Regions from separate parts of the Paenibacillus sp. MY03 genome, predicted to be linked through region 2. Evidence: riboswitches for the same ligand, from Rfam matches in the RefSeq annotation. Region 2 holds a riboswitch; each other region holds the start of a gene.

What was found. A riboswitch is a leader RNA that binds a small molecule or an ion and turns the genes downstream of it on or off. The one in region 2 is predicted to bind cyclic di-GMP.
Region 1: linked by a shared signal. The riboswitch ahead of B1748_RS36440 (response regulator transcription factor) and the one ahead of B1748_RS30005 (transglutaminase-like domain-containing protein) in region 2 are both predicted to bind cyclic di-GMP.
Region 3: linked by a shared signal. The riboswitch ahead of B1748_RS34225 (pyridoxal phosphate-dependent decarboxylase family protein) and the one ahead of B1748_RS30005 (transglutaminase-like domain-containing protein) in region 2 are both predicted to bind cyclic di-GMP.

The regions. Positions count from the first base shown of each region.
Region 1 covers NZ_MXQD01000018.1:1,808-6,058, forward strand. The annotation lists gene B1748_RS17335 (hypothetical protein) at 805-1,215, opposite strand; gene B1748_RS17340 (hypothetical protein) at 1,351-1,905, opposite strand; gene B1748_RS36440 (response regulator transcription factor) at 2,388-3,107, opposite strand; cyclic di-GMP riboswitch class I at 3,176-3,261, opposite strand; gene B1748_RS17350 (glycoside hydrolase family 65 protein) at 3,882-4,251, opposite strand, start outside.
Region 2 covers NZ_MXQD01000053.1:378-4,628, forward strand. The annotation lists gene B1748_RS30000 (stalk domain-containing protein) at 1-739, shown strand, start outside; cyclic di-GMP riboswitch class I at 1,267-1,353, shown strand; cyclic di-GMP riboswitch class I at 1,472-1,552, shown strand; gene B1748_RS30005 (transglutaminase-like domain-containing protein) at 1,567-2,370, shown strand; gene B1748_RS30010 (ABC transporter permease) at 2,619-3,581, shown strand; gene B1748_RS30015 (carbohydrate ABC transporter permease) at 3,607-4,251, shown strand, end outside.
Region 3 covers NZ_MXQD01000074.1:24,329-28,579, reverse strand. The annotation lists gene B1748_RS34230 (sulfatase family protein) at 1-532, shown strand, start outside; cyclic di-GMP riboswitch class I at 966-1,052, shown strand; gene B1748_RS34225 (pyridoxal phosphate-dependent decarboxylase family protein) at 1,145-2,827, shown strand; gene B1748_RS34220 (methyl-accepting chemotaxis protein) at 2,808-4,251, shown strand, end outside.

The sequences.
Region 1 (4,251 bases), on a different contig from region 2:
ACGACGCTCGACGAAGTCGAGTGTGTCCACAGCAACTGCTTCTCTGAAGTCGCTTCTGGGACCGAGGGCGAACACCCAATGCGTGAATATAGTGTTATAAGAAGTAGTAGGTATCCTTGAATATTCCTACATATTAACTTTAGTAATCTTATTCTTTTTTAGAAATTGAATATCCTTTTTTAATCCCCAAATAAAACTAATTGGTATTGCAATTATCGGAATCAAACTTGAGGGTATCATCAACCACAAAATCGCACCACCTATTATTATTAAACCAAGACAAAATCCAATAAAAATATTTGCAATTAATAATGGATAATTAAGACTTTTTAAAAAGGTAGACTTGCTAATAAATTTACTAGAAAATGCGATACAAATTGCTGCCGGAAGATATCGAGGAAGATATGCTATAATTTCTGAAGCATTAGGTGTGTCATTCTCGCTAAAGAATCCTTGCGAATCCGCATATGGTACAAGAAAAAAAAGCATATATAAGACTGCAATACTTGATAAAACTAAAATTATTATGTTTAAACTTTGTCCCTTAAGAATTTTCTAATATCGAAGCTTAAAAATGATAAGAGTAGCCTCCTTTCCTTGAACTAAAAGTTCTTCGCCAATTTCTTATAACGTTCAGGTATTAACGACATTCATCTTAGATAGCTCTTATCTTAGGGAGATGGATGTATCCGGTTGATTCAATTCACTGCCAATTACTTCTGCCGGACCGAGGGGCGTATGCCCCGAAGCGTGAATATGGTGTTAGATGAAGTACCTGACTTCTTGCCTTATATTCAAAATTCATTACGGTCTTTCATATTTATCAATTATCTTCCATACCCCTTTTGAATATTTGACGGTTAATGTTATTGGAGCATGAGATCCATATTTCGATTCATTTGAACTACTGTCAATGCCTTCATATTTATATGTAATCCATACCTTTCCAATAAAAAAGAAGTGCAGCGCTTTACCAGTACTTAATGAAAATTTGATTTTATCATTTGAACTAGAAGGATATATTCCTTGTCTAAAAAACTTATTCATTAGCTCAGGTTCAACGTATTTCCCTTCGATTTGAGCATCTTGATCAGGATGTAAATAAATTGTCTTTAGCGTATCTTTCACACTTGCAAGTATCCAAATGTAAAACCAAATATACAGGACCAAGAACAGAGATAAGGACAAAGAAATATAAAGTTTTTTTCTATTCATGTTTCACTCCTTAAGGATTTTCGTCTAACGTTTCGTATATTCACGACGTCCGACAAAGTCGGGTGTGTCCACAGCAATAGCTTCCTGAAGTCGCTACTGGGACTAAGGGTGAATGCCCTATGAGTGAATATGGTGTTATGGGATGTCCCCTCTTCTTGTGTTACTCAAAAATGATTTAATTGCTTTGCTTTCAGATAATAATGGATTAATCTTTTGGAGTTCTTCAATAAAGCTGTTAGTTTTTCGAGTGACCTCAACTAATAATTCATTCAATGGAATACATGCAATTTTTTCTTTTTTAGATCTTTGAAAATATTCTTCTTCAAATGAAACATAACTATTGGGGCCACCATCTTCATGAAAAATCTCTGAAACAAATACTCTATCATTTACTCTTTTGTATTCAAGCCATACCCATGGACTTTCAATGTATCGAATAGCCACATAATTTGTAACTTGTTCATCTAAAGATATACAGACTAAATTCAGTTGATCGAAATGTGTAAGTAATAGTTCTGAAAAGATCTCTGGATTCTTCCCTATTGTTTCTTCTGTTGGATACGGAAGGTAATATTGATTTCCAAAAACAATATTAAACTCACCATAAATTTGATTATGCTCGTTTTCTAATTGAAGTAGATTTGCTGCCTTCAACTCTTCCTCATAATAGATCTTATAGATTATCTTCATAAAGTTCTCCAAATTTGATTTAGGGGATTTCCGATAACGTTTCGTATATTCACGACGTCCGACATAGTCGGATGTGTCCGGCTGATTCAGCTTCCCTGCCAAAATCTCCTGCCGGACCGAGGGTGAATACCCCGATGCGTGAATATGGTGTCTATTGAATTCTTTCATATTCATTTAATTAGTTATTGCACTTGTCATTATCAAATTTATAAATAAAATTATTATGTACAATAGCATGTACTTAAGCATTGTGTATTAGGAACCACTGGGCTTGTCCCCCCGTTCTCCACCTGACAGACAACTATCCCATGCTTCATCTTTTAGTTACTTTTGCCACATATCCCTCCTAACCACAGTGGGCATTTTTTCTATTTCAATCCCTCCTTATTCCTAGTTTTATTAATTTTCGTTATGATCCGGCAGGATGATTTTTTAGTCACCCTAAGCTTTAGAATTTTGTCGAACCAGATCGAAATTCATCACTATGCATCATTTTCCTTATTATCCATGTGTTTCTCGAGTCCAACCCGCCTCGCCTTAACTGCTGCTTCTTTGATTGATTTCGTGCCGAGCTTTCTACTAATATGACGAATGGGCGTCTTCATTGTATTAGGCGAAATACCCATCAACTGAATCAACTTGGACTGCGAGTAACCCCAAGCGATTAATTGCAGCACTTCTTTCTCAGTCGCAGTCAACTTACACCAAAATTCCTGGCGCTTCAACCGGATAAACTCCTCGCGGAGCACCCTCGATGCTTTGGGGTGTAGAGATGGACGATGTCGATATGCTTCGCGAATCGCCATGATAATGTCCTGAATATCGGCTTTGCTTATGAAGTTCACTGCCCCGACTGTAATTGCTTCGACGATCACTTCAGGGTCTGCGCTGGAAGCAACGGCAATGACGGGAACATCCCTTTCGGCGAGAATGTCTTTTGTTGCATCTAATCCATCGCGTCCAGACGACTGGAGTGTTGCATTCACCACTACTACGTCTACGTCTAGCTGTAAACTTGCTCGCACTGCCTCTTCTTTTGTAGCTGAAGTATTTATGAGATGAATATCTCTCTCTGTTTCGAGTAAATTAGCAAAACGGCAACACCATTCCAAATCTCGGTCCACTAACACAACATTTATATTCTCATTGCTGTTCTTGGAAATCATCGGACATTCTCGTTGTATATTTGCTTCCAATACCATATTACTCTCCTCTGTTTCCCAAATAAACAAATAAAAAAAACACGACCCATATAGGCCGTGCTTGGCAATTGGGTAACCCGCTGTCATCACATAAATAGTGAGAAGACCCGTGGCTTTGCGTCGCTGCTTTTCGACAGTTTTGCCATTATCCATATGTAATTGTCGGTCAAGAAAGGGTTCGTATAAGGAACATCTTCAACGAAATTCCACCACAGTAGCCGATCACATTCCCGGTTAGATCGATCCCGATTGCTTCATCAAACTCATAGTCAACTCCGCATCAGGCCCAGTACTGAAAACGAATTTTAAGTTTGTCGTCCCTCCTGACAGAATAGCCATACAAGTTTTGGCAATGACCACAGTGCTTCCGATAACCTGACGAGGAGTCGGCCGCGACGCAGTCAGGTTATCGGGGTTGTCTGTCTGAATCCAATTCCTCGAAATGCCTTGGACTAACCAAGTCACGACGAATGTCAGCGCGCCGCGTGACTCCGCTTCTTCAAAACTCTGACCGAGTAACCCGAAGGCTACGACACATCCACAAGCTGTTATTATTAGATTTCAGCTATTCATGGTTTGTAATACCAGACGAGTAGTCGTTCCGTAATTCATGTATGTTCCGTAATTCATGTATGTTTCCATTAAGATCGTAAAATCCAAATGACACTTCTTGAAATTTGGAAATTCTATTATCTTTTTTCGCCCTACCGGAGCATGTGATCTATCGTCAATACGATATCCATATTCAGAATACCTACGATCGCGATGCACGGGCTAACCGTTGTTCTCCCCTTCCTTTCCGATCGTCGGAAAATCCTTCGCGTGTTTTGCGGAATTCCCGTAGTAGCCATAAAGAAGTGCCTGAAGCAATCCGCCGATTCCAGTAAGCAGATACGCTACGTTGTTCGTTCGTCCCTCGAAAGGAATAAAGTGCGGTCCACGAACGTACTTCCCGAATTCCCGGAACAAATGTTCGAGTCCAAGCTCCTTGTCACCGTATAGCATGAACAGACAACTCTCGATCTGTGCATTCATCAAAGGTCCGTAAGCCATAATTTTATCGTGATAATAGCTTATGTTGGCGAACGCTTCCCGTTTGCCCATTTCCAAACCCAACGGGTAGAGACTCAAGATGAAATCCGCC
Region 2 (4,251 bases):
GGATCCCGCAAAAAATCAAGTGACCATCTCGGAGCCCACGGCAGCGGAGCTTGCCGATCTCAAGAAGAAGCTGCTTGCGGCGAGCGGCGGCAAGCCAAGCCAGACGACGCAGACGCTGACCATGAAGGTCAAGGAAGCGACGCTGATCTTTAATGGCAAGGCGAAGGCGCTGCCGGAGGGTCAATCCCTATTTATCCTCAATGGATCGATCTACGTGCCGTTGCGCTTTCTGGCAGAGTCGCTCGGCACCAAGATTGACTGGGATCCTGCGACAAGAACGGTCAGTGGACAGTCGAAGGCGTACCAGGCGGAGCATGGCGAATCGAACAATGGCGGAAAACCCGGAGATGGCAATTCCGGCACGGGCGGCGGCGCTCCCGGAGCGGGCAACGGCGGCGGAGGGGGCGCGCCTGGCGGAGGAACGCCGGCGAACCAGACGTATGCACAGATTACTTCGGGTGCGGAATCCAAACTGTACGCTTTGCGTTCGAGCTGCGAATCTACGCTGACGGGAATCGTGCTGAGCTATACGGATACGAGCGAAGCGGGCAAAAAGAAGCTAAAGTCAGATATTCAAGCGGCGGTAGCGACTTGTACGGGCAACTTCGAGACCATCATTGCCGACACCTCGGCGGCGCTGACGGCGGGCGGGCATAGCACGGCTATCCTTGCCGAATATCGAACCAAGTTCGAAGAAGAGCTAGAAGCAGGCCGCAAGCTTGCGGAATCCATGTTATAGGATACAAAAGAGAAGAGGCTCCCGGGCTTGCAGCCCGGGAGCCTCTCTTGCTGTGTCTGGACTATGTAACCGTTCGGTACTGCTGCGGAGCCGATCGATTCTGCGTCTGACAGGGCATGTATGGGAACTGGGATTGATCAGAATTTAGAAAAGATCCGCTTGCGGCTGTTCTTCCTGACTTTGTACCAGTAATGGCCGTTCTCGTCGCGAAAAATTCTAATACCGATTAGCTTGAGCGGTGTCGTTAATTCGGTGAACATTATATATCCGGACATATCCATCACCTCGCTTACATACTCTCCTAATAATATCAAACTTTTTACCTATTTACTAGGAAAATATGCTTATTCATATGGGCTAAAACTACTAATTTCTAGTTTTGCGAGAAGCTTGTGTTCTCTCAGGCGACAATGTTGTTCAATCGGTTTGACGAGCGTTGAAGGCCAGCATCGAACCAAGCGTCCATTTGTCAGAAAAAAGGGTTGCAACTCTAGCAAATTGTGGTAACATGGAACTATAAAAGCGAGACACGATAACGGCAAACTTGGCGAAAGCCAGGGACGCAAAGCTACAGGGTCTTCCAATCCATGGATTGATGACAGCCAGCTACCGAATGATTGGGCTTTTTTTGTTGTTTATAGGACTTTATCGCACGGCAATAGGTCTTTATTGAACACCTTATTGCGTGTCAAAAAGTTCGGTTTTCAGCTCCGAGACTACCTCTAAAGCTTCACACGATAATGGCAAACCTGTCGAAAGGCAGGGACGCAAAGCTATAGGGCCTTCTAAACAGATGGCAGCCTGGCCACCGAAAGGAGTTTTTTGTTATGCGTAAATTCATTATGATGGTTGTATCGGTATTCGTGCTGTTTACATCGGTACAAGCTGTATCGGCCGCTGATGCAGGTGCTGCTTGGCTGGACACGTCGGCATTGGCGCAAGGCATTGTCAAGGTAACCTATGACGTAAAGCCGAAGGTCAAGATGAAAGTCATGATCGCGAAGGGCAAAGAAAACTATACGTATAGTCTGGCTACAGGCCGCGTAACGGAGACTCTCCCGCTGCAGCTCGGCAATGGCGATTACAAGATCATGCTTCTGGAGAACATCTCGGGCACCTCGTATAAAGCGGTTAAGCAACAAGCGGTTAAGTTGAACCTCAAGGATGAGAAGGTCGTGTACCTTAATTCCGTTCAAAATGTAAGCTGGACAAGCACTAGCCAAGCCATTGCGAAAGCGAAGGAGCTGGCCAAGGGCAAAACGACGGACGAAGAAAAAGCGAAAGCCGTATACAACTACATCATCGCAAATATCGCGTATGACAAGGTTCTGGCGGACACCGTCACTTCCGACTACCTGCCGAGCATCGACAAGACGCTTGCTTCGAAGAAGGCGATCTGCTACGGATACGCTTCGACATACGCGGCAATGCTGAGAAGCCTTGATATTCCGACCAAGCTGGTCATGGGCGATTCCGATTATGTAGACGTCTACCACGCATGGAACGAGGTTTATCTGAACGGCAAGTGGGTCATCGTGGATACGACAGTGGACGCAGGCATTAAGCAAAGCAACAAAGCGACCGTATTTGCAAAGGACGCAACCAAGTATACGAAAACCAAACAGTACTAATATATAGGTTCATAAGAAGAAGGAGACTCGCGAAGCGGGTCTCTTTTTTTGCGTTTAAGCCGGATTCGGAGCGTAATAAGGGGCAAATCGCGAAAAGGGTGTAGCATCTCAAAAAAAGCGTGTGCTCCAAAAAAGGATATGGCGTAGCGCCGTAAAAAGTGGTGATTTCAATAGCGGGCGATGCCGTGCTAGTTTAAGGGTGCAGGTTAGCCAATAACCATTTAAACCGAAAGGAGACTCGCATGAAAATGAATATACCGCAACCGACGGGACTGCCTGCCGAAGCCGGAATGCCCGCTAGAAAAAAATCGTCATTTTGGAAGCAAGTTTCACGAAATCGCTTTCTTTATATGTTGCTTGTGCCGGTGGCCATTTATCTGCTCGTGTTTAAATACGCTCCCATGTTCGGCGAGATTATCGCGTTCAAAAATTATCGTCTGGCCGATGGCATTTGGAACAGCCCCTGGGTTGGCTTCGAGCAGTTCGAGAAGCTGTTTGCGAGCCGGGAGTTCTATGTCGTGCTTAAAAACACGCTTTTGTTGAACTTGTATCACCTTCTATTCGCGTTTCCCGTGCCGATTCTGCTGGCCATCCTGTTAAACGAGGTCCGCGTGGAATGGTACAAGAGGACATTGCAAAATTTGCTGTATATTCCCCATTTCATTTCTTGGGTCGTGCTGGGCAGCATCGTGATCGCGTTACTGTCGCCGTCCACGGGGTTCGTCAACTATTTGCTAAAGGGCTTCGGGCTGGAGCCGATCTACTTTATGGCCGACAAGCTTTGGTGGCCCGTCAGCTTTATCGTCTCCGGTATATGGAAGGAAGCCGGCTTCGGCACGATCCTGTATTTGGCCGCCATGGCTTCCATCGATCCGACGTTGTACGAGGCTGCAAGAATGGACGGGGCAAGCAAGCTGCGGCAAACCTGGCATGTAACGCTCCCCGGCATTCGCAGCACGATCGCGATTCTGCTCATTTTGCAAGTAGGCAAAATGATGGATGTCGGCTTCGAGCAGGTGTATGCGCTTCGCAATGACGCGGTGACAAGCGTGGCGGAGGTCATCAGCACCTTTGTGTATACGAGAGGCCTGGTGAATTTGCAGTACAGCTATACGACGGCTCTCGGACTGTTCCAATCGCTGATTGCCTTGATTTTGGTCGTATCGGTTAACCGGATCATCAAGGCGATGGGAGAGAGGGGCCTATGGTGAGAAGGACGACAGGAGGTAATCGGACATGAATGAAAGAAGTTCCTCGCCAGCCTGGTTTCGATGGCTCAACTATATTTTCCTTGCGTTATGCGCTTATGCGACTTTGTTTCCCTTTATCAATATTATCGCGACGTCCTTTAGCAGCAGCAGGGCGATCAACGCGGGCGAAGTGTTTATGTGGCCGATCGAATTTAATCTCGACGCCTACAACAATTTGATTCGGGACGGTCAACTGATCGTCGCCATGAAGAACACGGTAATCATTACGCTGGTAGGCACCGCGCTTAATATGCTGTTTACGATTATGGCGGCTTACCCGCTGTCCAAGGCAAGGCTCAAGGGCCGGAATGTCATGCTGATGGCGATTTTGTTCACGATGCTGTTTAGCGGCGGGCTCATCCCGAACTTCCTGCTCGTCAATACGCTTGGTCTTGTCAACTCCTATTGGTCATTATGGCTCCCCGCGCTTATTAGTGCCTACAACATGTTTGTTATGAAATCGTTCCTGGAGGGGTTGCCGGAGGAGCTGGAGGAATCCGCGGCTATCGACGGAGCGAGCGAGTTTACGATTCTGTGGCGAATTATTCTGCCGTTGTCGAAGCCGGTCATCGCGGCTCTAACGCTGTTCTATGCGGTCGGCTGGTGGAACTCCTATATGAACGTGCTGATC
Region 3 (4,251 bases), on a different contig from region 2:
CAGCTCGATCCGGGTGCCGGCCGCAATCGGAGGCGGCCCGTTCTCCCGAGGCGGGCGCATCCCCGAGCTTGTCAGCCTCGTCGACTTGCCGCCGACGCTGCTTGACGCATGCGGCCTCGGCGTGCCTGCGCATATGCAAGGCCGCTCGGTCATGCCGCTGCTGAGAGGGGGAGGGGTGGCGAACTGGCCGAGCGAAGTGTTCGTGCAGATCAGCGAATCCCAGGTGGGGCGCGCCATCCGCACGCATCGCTGGAAATACGCAGTCACCGCTCCGCAGGCTCATCCGCAACGCGACGAGGGAGCGGGGCGTTATCTGGAGACGGAACTCTACGATTTATACGCGGATCCCTACGAGCTGAACAACCTGGCGGGGTTAGAATCGCACCGCGGCGTGGCGGACCGGCTGCGGGATGCGCTGCTCCGCCGCATGGCGGAGGCCGGCGAGACGCTGCCGCATATCGAGCCCGCCGCGCCGCTGCCGTCAGGCCAACGCCTCGCGAAGCAGGGGGACGGTCCGGTAGGGTGGAACTAATAGTCGCTGCATAAATCAATAGAACCTTTATCGCGTGCATGGCAAGGTAACCAATGCACACGGTAAAGGTTTTTTTGCTATCCTATATTACCCTTGGCAGAGTATAGTGGCGAATGGGATTCACTTTCGTCTTACCCAGATATAGAACCTCTTTATAGATTTCCAAGACCTCCTGTGTACGAAAAATCGCACAAACCGACCAGCTTCCTTGCGTGCTCCAGCCGGCAGTCCGCCAGCATCTATCTGGGACAAGTATGTACGATTCGGATATTGGGGAAATCATTGACCGAACAGGAGGAATGTGACAATTTGATGATTTCTTAATGGAATTAACAATATCCTCTAGTTTCTACTATTGATATCCGATCGGTTTAGTAGTAGAATGTTCCTATTCATTGTCAAAGTTTACTAAATTATTTGGGCACATTGTACAACTATATACCTGCAAATCCGTCGAAAGGCGCGAGACGCAAAGCTATAGGGACTACTTCTCACGGGGAAATGTCAGCCAGTTGCACAGTTTTAACGGAGGCATGCCTATGGTCACATAGAGGCATGCCTCTTTTTGCCTATAGAAAACATAGAGAAAAACATTGGAGAGAGGTAGAGAGAATGGAGAACTTGAATATTCGTGCCTTATTTCCCAGCGACGACGGCAACCTGCAGCAAAGAGATTATTTCATAGAGCTGGTCAAGCAGATCGTGGAAGGAGTGGATGCGTTAAAGGATCCCGAAGCCGTTAATTTGAAAGGAACAAAAGAGAGGGGGCAGCATTTCTATCGCGAGCTGACGGCGTCAAGCCGCATCCCGGACGGCGGCCGTCCGCTGGACCAGGTAAATGACGAACTGCTTAAGCTGCTGCATGGACATCCGTATCATACCAAATATTTTTTGACCAATATTTTGCCAATGGCGAGCACGCCGGGCATCCTTGGCATGTTAACCGCGTTTATGGTAAACGGCAATAACCTGTGGGATGTATACGGCCCTGCCGGCGCGGAGGCCGAGGTTAGAGTTGTCGCAATGATGTCGGATCTAATCGGTTGCAATCCGTCGGAGAGCGGCGGTTATACGACTTGGGGCGGTCAAGGAGCGATCTTTACGGGGCTGCGCATCGCCGTCAACAAACATGATGCTTCCATTAAGAAGGCAGGCGTGCCTCACAATTTGTTTGCTTTTTGCTCCGAGGCGGCGCACTACAGCTTGTTTAAGTCGATGGAAGCGACAGGACTCGGCACGAACAACCTTATTAAAGTACGCACGCGCGAGGACAGTTCCATGGACGTGGGGGATCTCGAAGCGAAGATGGAGCAAGTCATCCTTCGCGGCGGCGTTCCGGTCTACATCGTGGCGACGACGGCCACGACGGATGCCATGGGCATCGATAACATCGAAGAGATTGCCGCCGCGTCGGAGGCGCTGACGGCAAAGTACGGCATGCGAAGGCCGCATATTCATGCGGATTCGGCGCTTGGCGGATTCTTCGCGTTCTTTAACGACTACGACTTTGCGGGCAACCCGCTGCAATTCGAAGAGGAGACGTTGGCCGCGCTTGCGGCGATCCGAGAGCGGATGCAGCACTTGCGCTTGGCGGATTCGCTCTGCTTCGACTTTCAGAAACTTGGCCAGACGCCATACTCGACCAGCTTGTTTCTGGTCAAACAGGCCTCCGATTTGAAGCTGGTCGATCTGGAGCCGGACGAGACTCCGTATGTAGGGCATCGCGGCTACGGCGACTACCATACGAGCTACACGCTGGAATGCTCCAGAATGGGCAGCTCCATCAGCATCTTGAGCGCCTTGCTGGCTTTCGGAGCCGAAGGCTACCGGAAGCTGCTTGCCCAGTTCGTCGAAGTCAACATCGCCTTCCGCAAGACGCTTTCCGCGGATGTGCCGGAGGCGGTCATCGTCAACCCGAATAACCCCGGCTTGATTACTTTGTTCCGCCTCTATACCGACCGCAAAAACGGTTACGCGGCAGAGTGCGAGGGATTGCGGACCAAGCGGGAGATCGAACGCGAGAACCGGCTCAACGAGATGCTGTTCGAGATTCTCGGCAGGGACCGCGAGAAGATGTTTTTCGGCGATACGAAAAAACATCTATACGTACCGACGGCGGAACGCAACGGCGACGTCGCGTTATATGCGTCCAAGCTGTTCGTCATCTCGCCTTACACGCAAACATCGGACGTAGCTGCCATCGTCGATTTCTTGAAGCAAAAGATCACGGAAACGTATGCGGCCTATGAAAGGTTAGCCATGAAGGAGAAAGAGCATGAGAAAATCCTTGTTTAATTTCAATTGGTATAGAGAACATCTCTCGGTCAAAATCGCAATCAGCATTCTGAGCCTGCTAATCGTTACCTGCGCGGCGTTCGCCGTCTCCGGCTACCTGTCGCAGCGCAATCTGTCGGAGAAGCTGCTGGAGCAGTTCGACATGCGGCTGCAGACGGATATCAAGATTGTCTACAACGCGCTCACGGCAATACCGGGAAGCGATGTCGAGCTTGCCAGCGCGGATGATCCCCGTTATTCCGTAATTAAAGAAACGCTGGAGAAGCTTCAGGCGGAGCATCATTTGGAGAACGTCTATATTTTGTCGAACTCGCAGGGCGTGGAACGGATTCTGATCCTGTCGGGCGTTCCCGACGATTATGGTACGCCGTATCCATTTACGGAAGAGATGCGTGAGGCGATTGCCGAGAATCAAACGAAGATCAGCCCGATCTACGAGGACGAATACGGTACGCATAAATCCATCTTCATGCCGCTCACGGACAATACGGGCGGCGCGTATGGCATTCTCGGCATCGACTTGTCCGCTTCAGTCGTGCCCGAGACAGCTGCCAGCTCTAACCTGACGACGGTCATCATCTCCGTCATCGTGCTCGTAGTCGGCAGCGCGATTGCCGTCTTGATCAGCCGGATCATTACGAACCCGCTGCGCAGGCTGATGACGGCTGCCGAACGAGTGGCGGCCGGCGACATGCAGAGCCAGTTCTCGATCGACAGCAAGGACGAGATCGGCAAGTTAGGGGTCGCCTTCGGGGTTATGATTAACAGCCTGAAGATGCTGATCCAGCAGGTCATTGCATCGTCAACGCTAATTGCGGACACAAGCAAACATTTGCGCCAGTCCGTGGATGAATCCACTCAGAGCGCGCAACAAGTTGCCGCATCGACGGACCGGATGTCGCAAGGCATCACGGATATCGTGCACAGCGTAACGGGCAGCCAGACGGGCATCCACAGTATCGACGCGGATATTAAGAACGTGTCGGCCGGCATGAGGGATATCCAAGGGATTGCCACGGAAGTGCATTCCCAGTCCGAACAAGGACAAGAGCTCGTTGACCGTACTCTCCGCCAGATGGAAGAGATCAAGCATGCCATGCTGCAATCGCAGCATGCGGCTGATGCGCTCGAGACACGCTCCAGCGAAATCGGCGAGATTATCGGCATCATTACGGAGATCTCGACGCAGACGAACCTGCTCGCGCTAAACGCGTCCATCGAAGCGGCGCGGGTCGGCGAGCTAGGCCGCGGATTCGCGGTCGTTGCCGATGAAGTGAAGAAGCTGGCGACGCAGTCCGCGCAAGCGGCGCAGTCGGTCAACGAATTGATCTCCAGCACGCAAGCGAACAGCCATCTCGTGAAGCAAAGCATCGAAGAAGGGACCAAAGCGGTCGAGCTTGGCCATACTTGGATTAACGGCACGC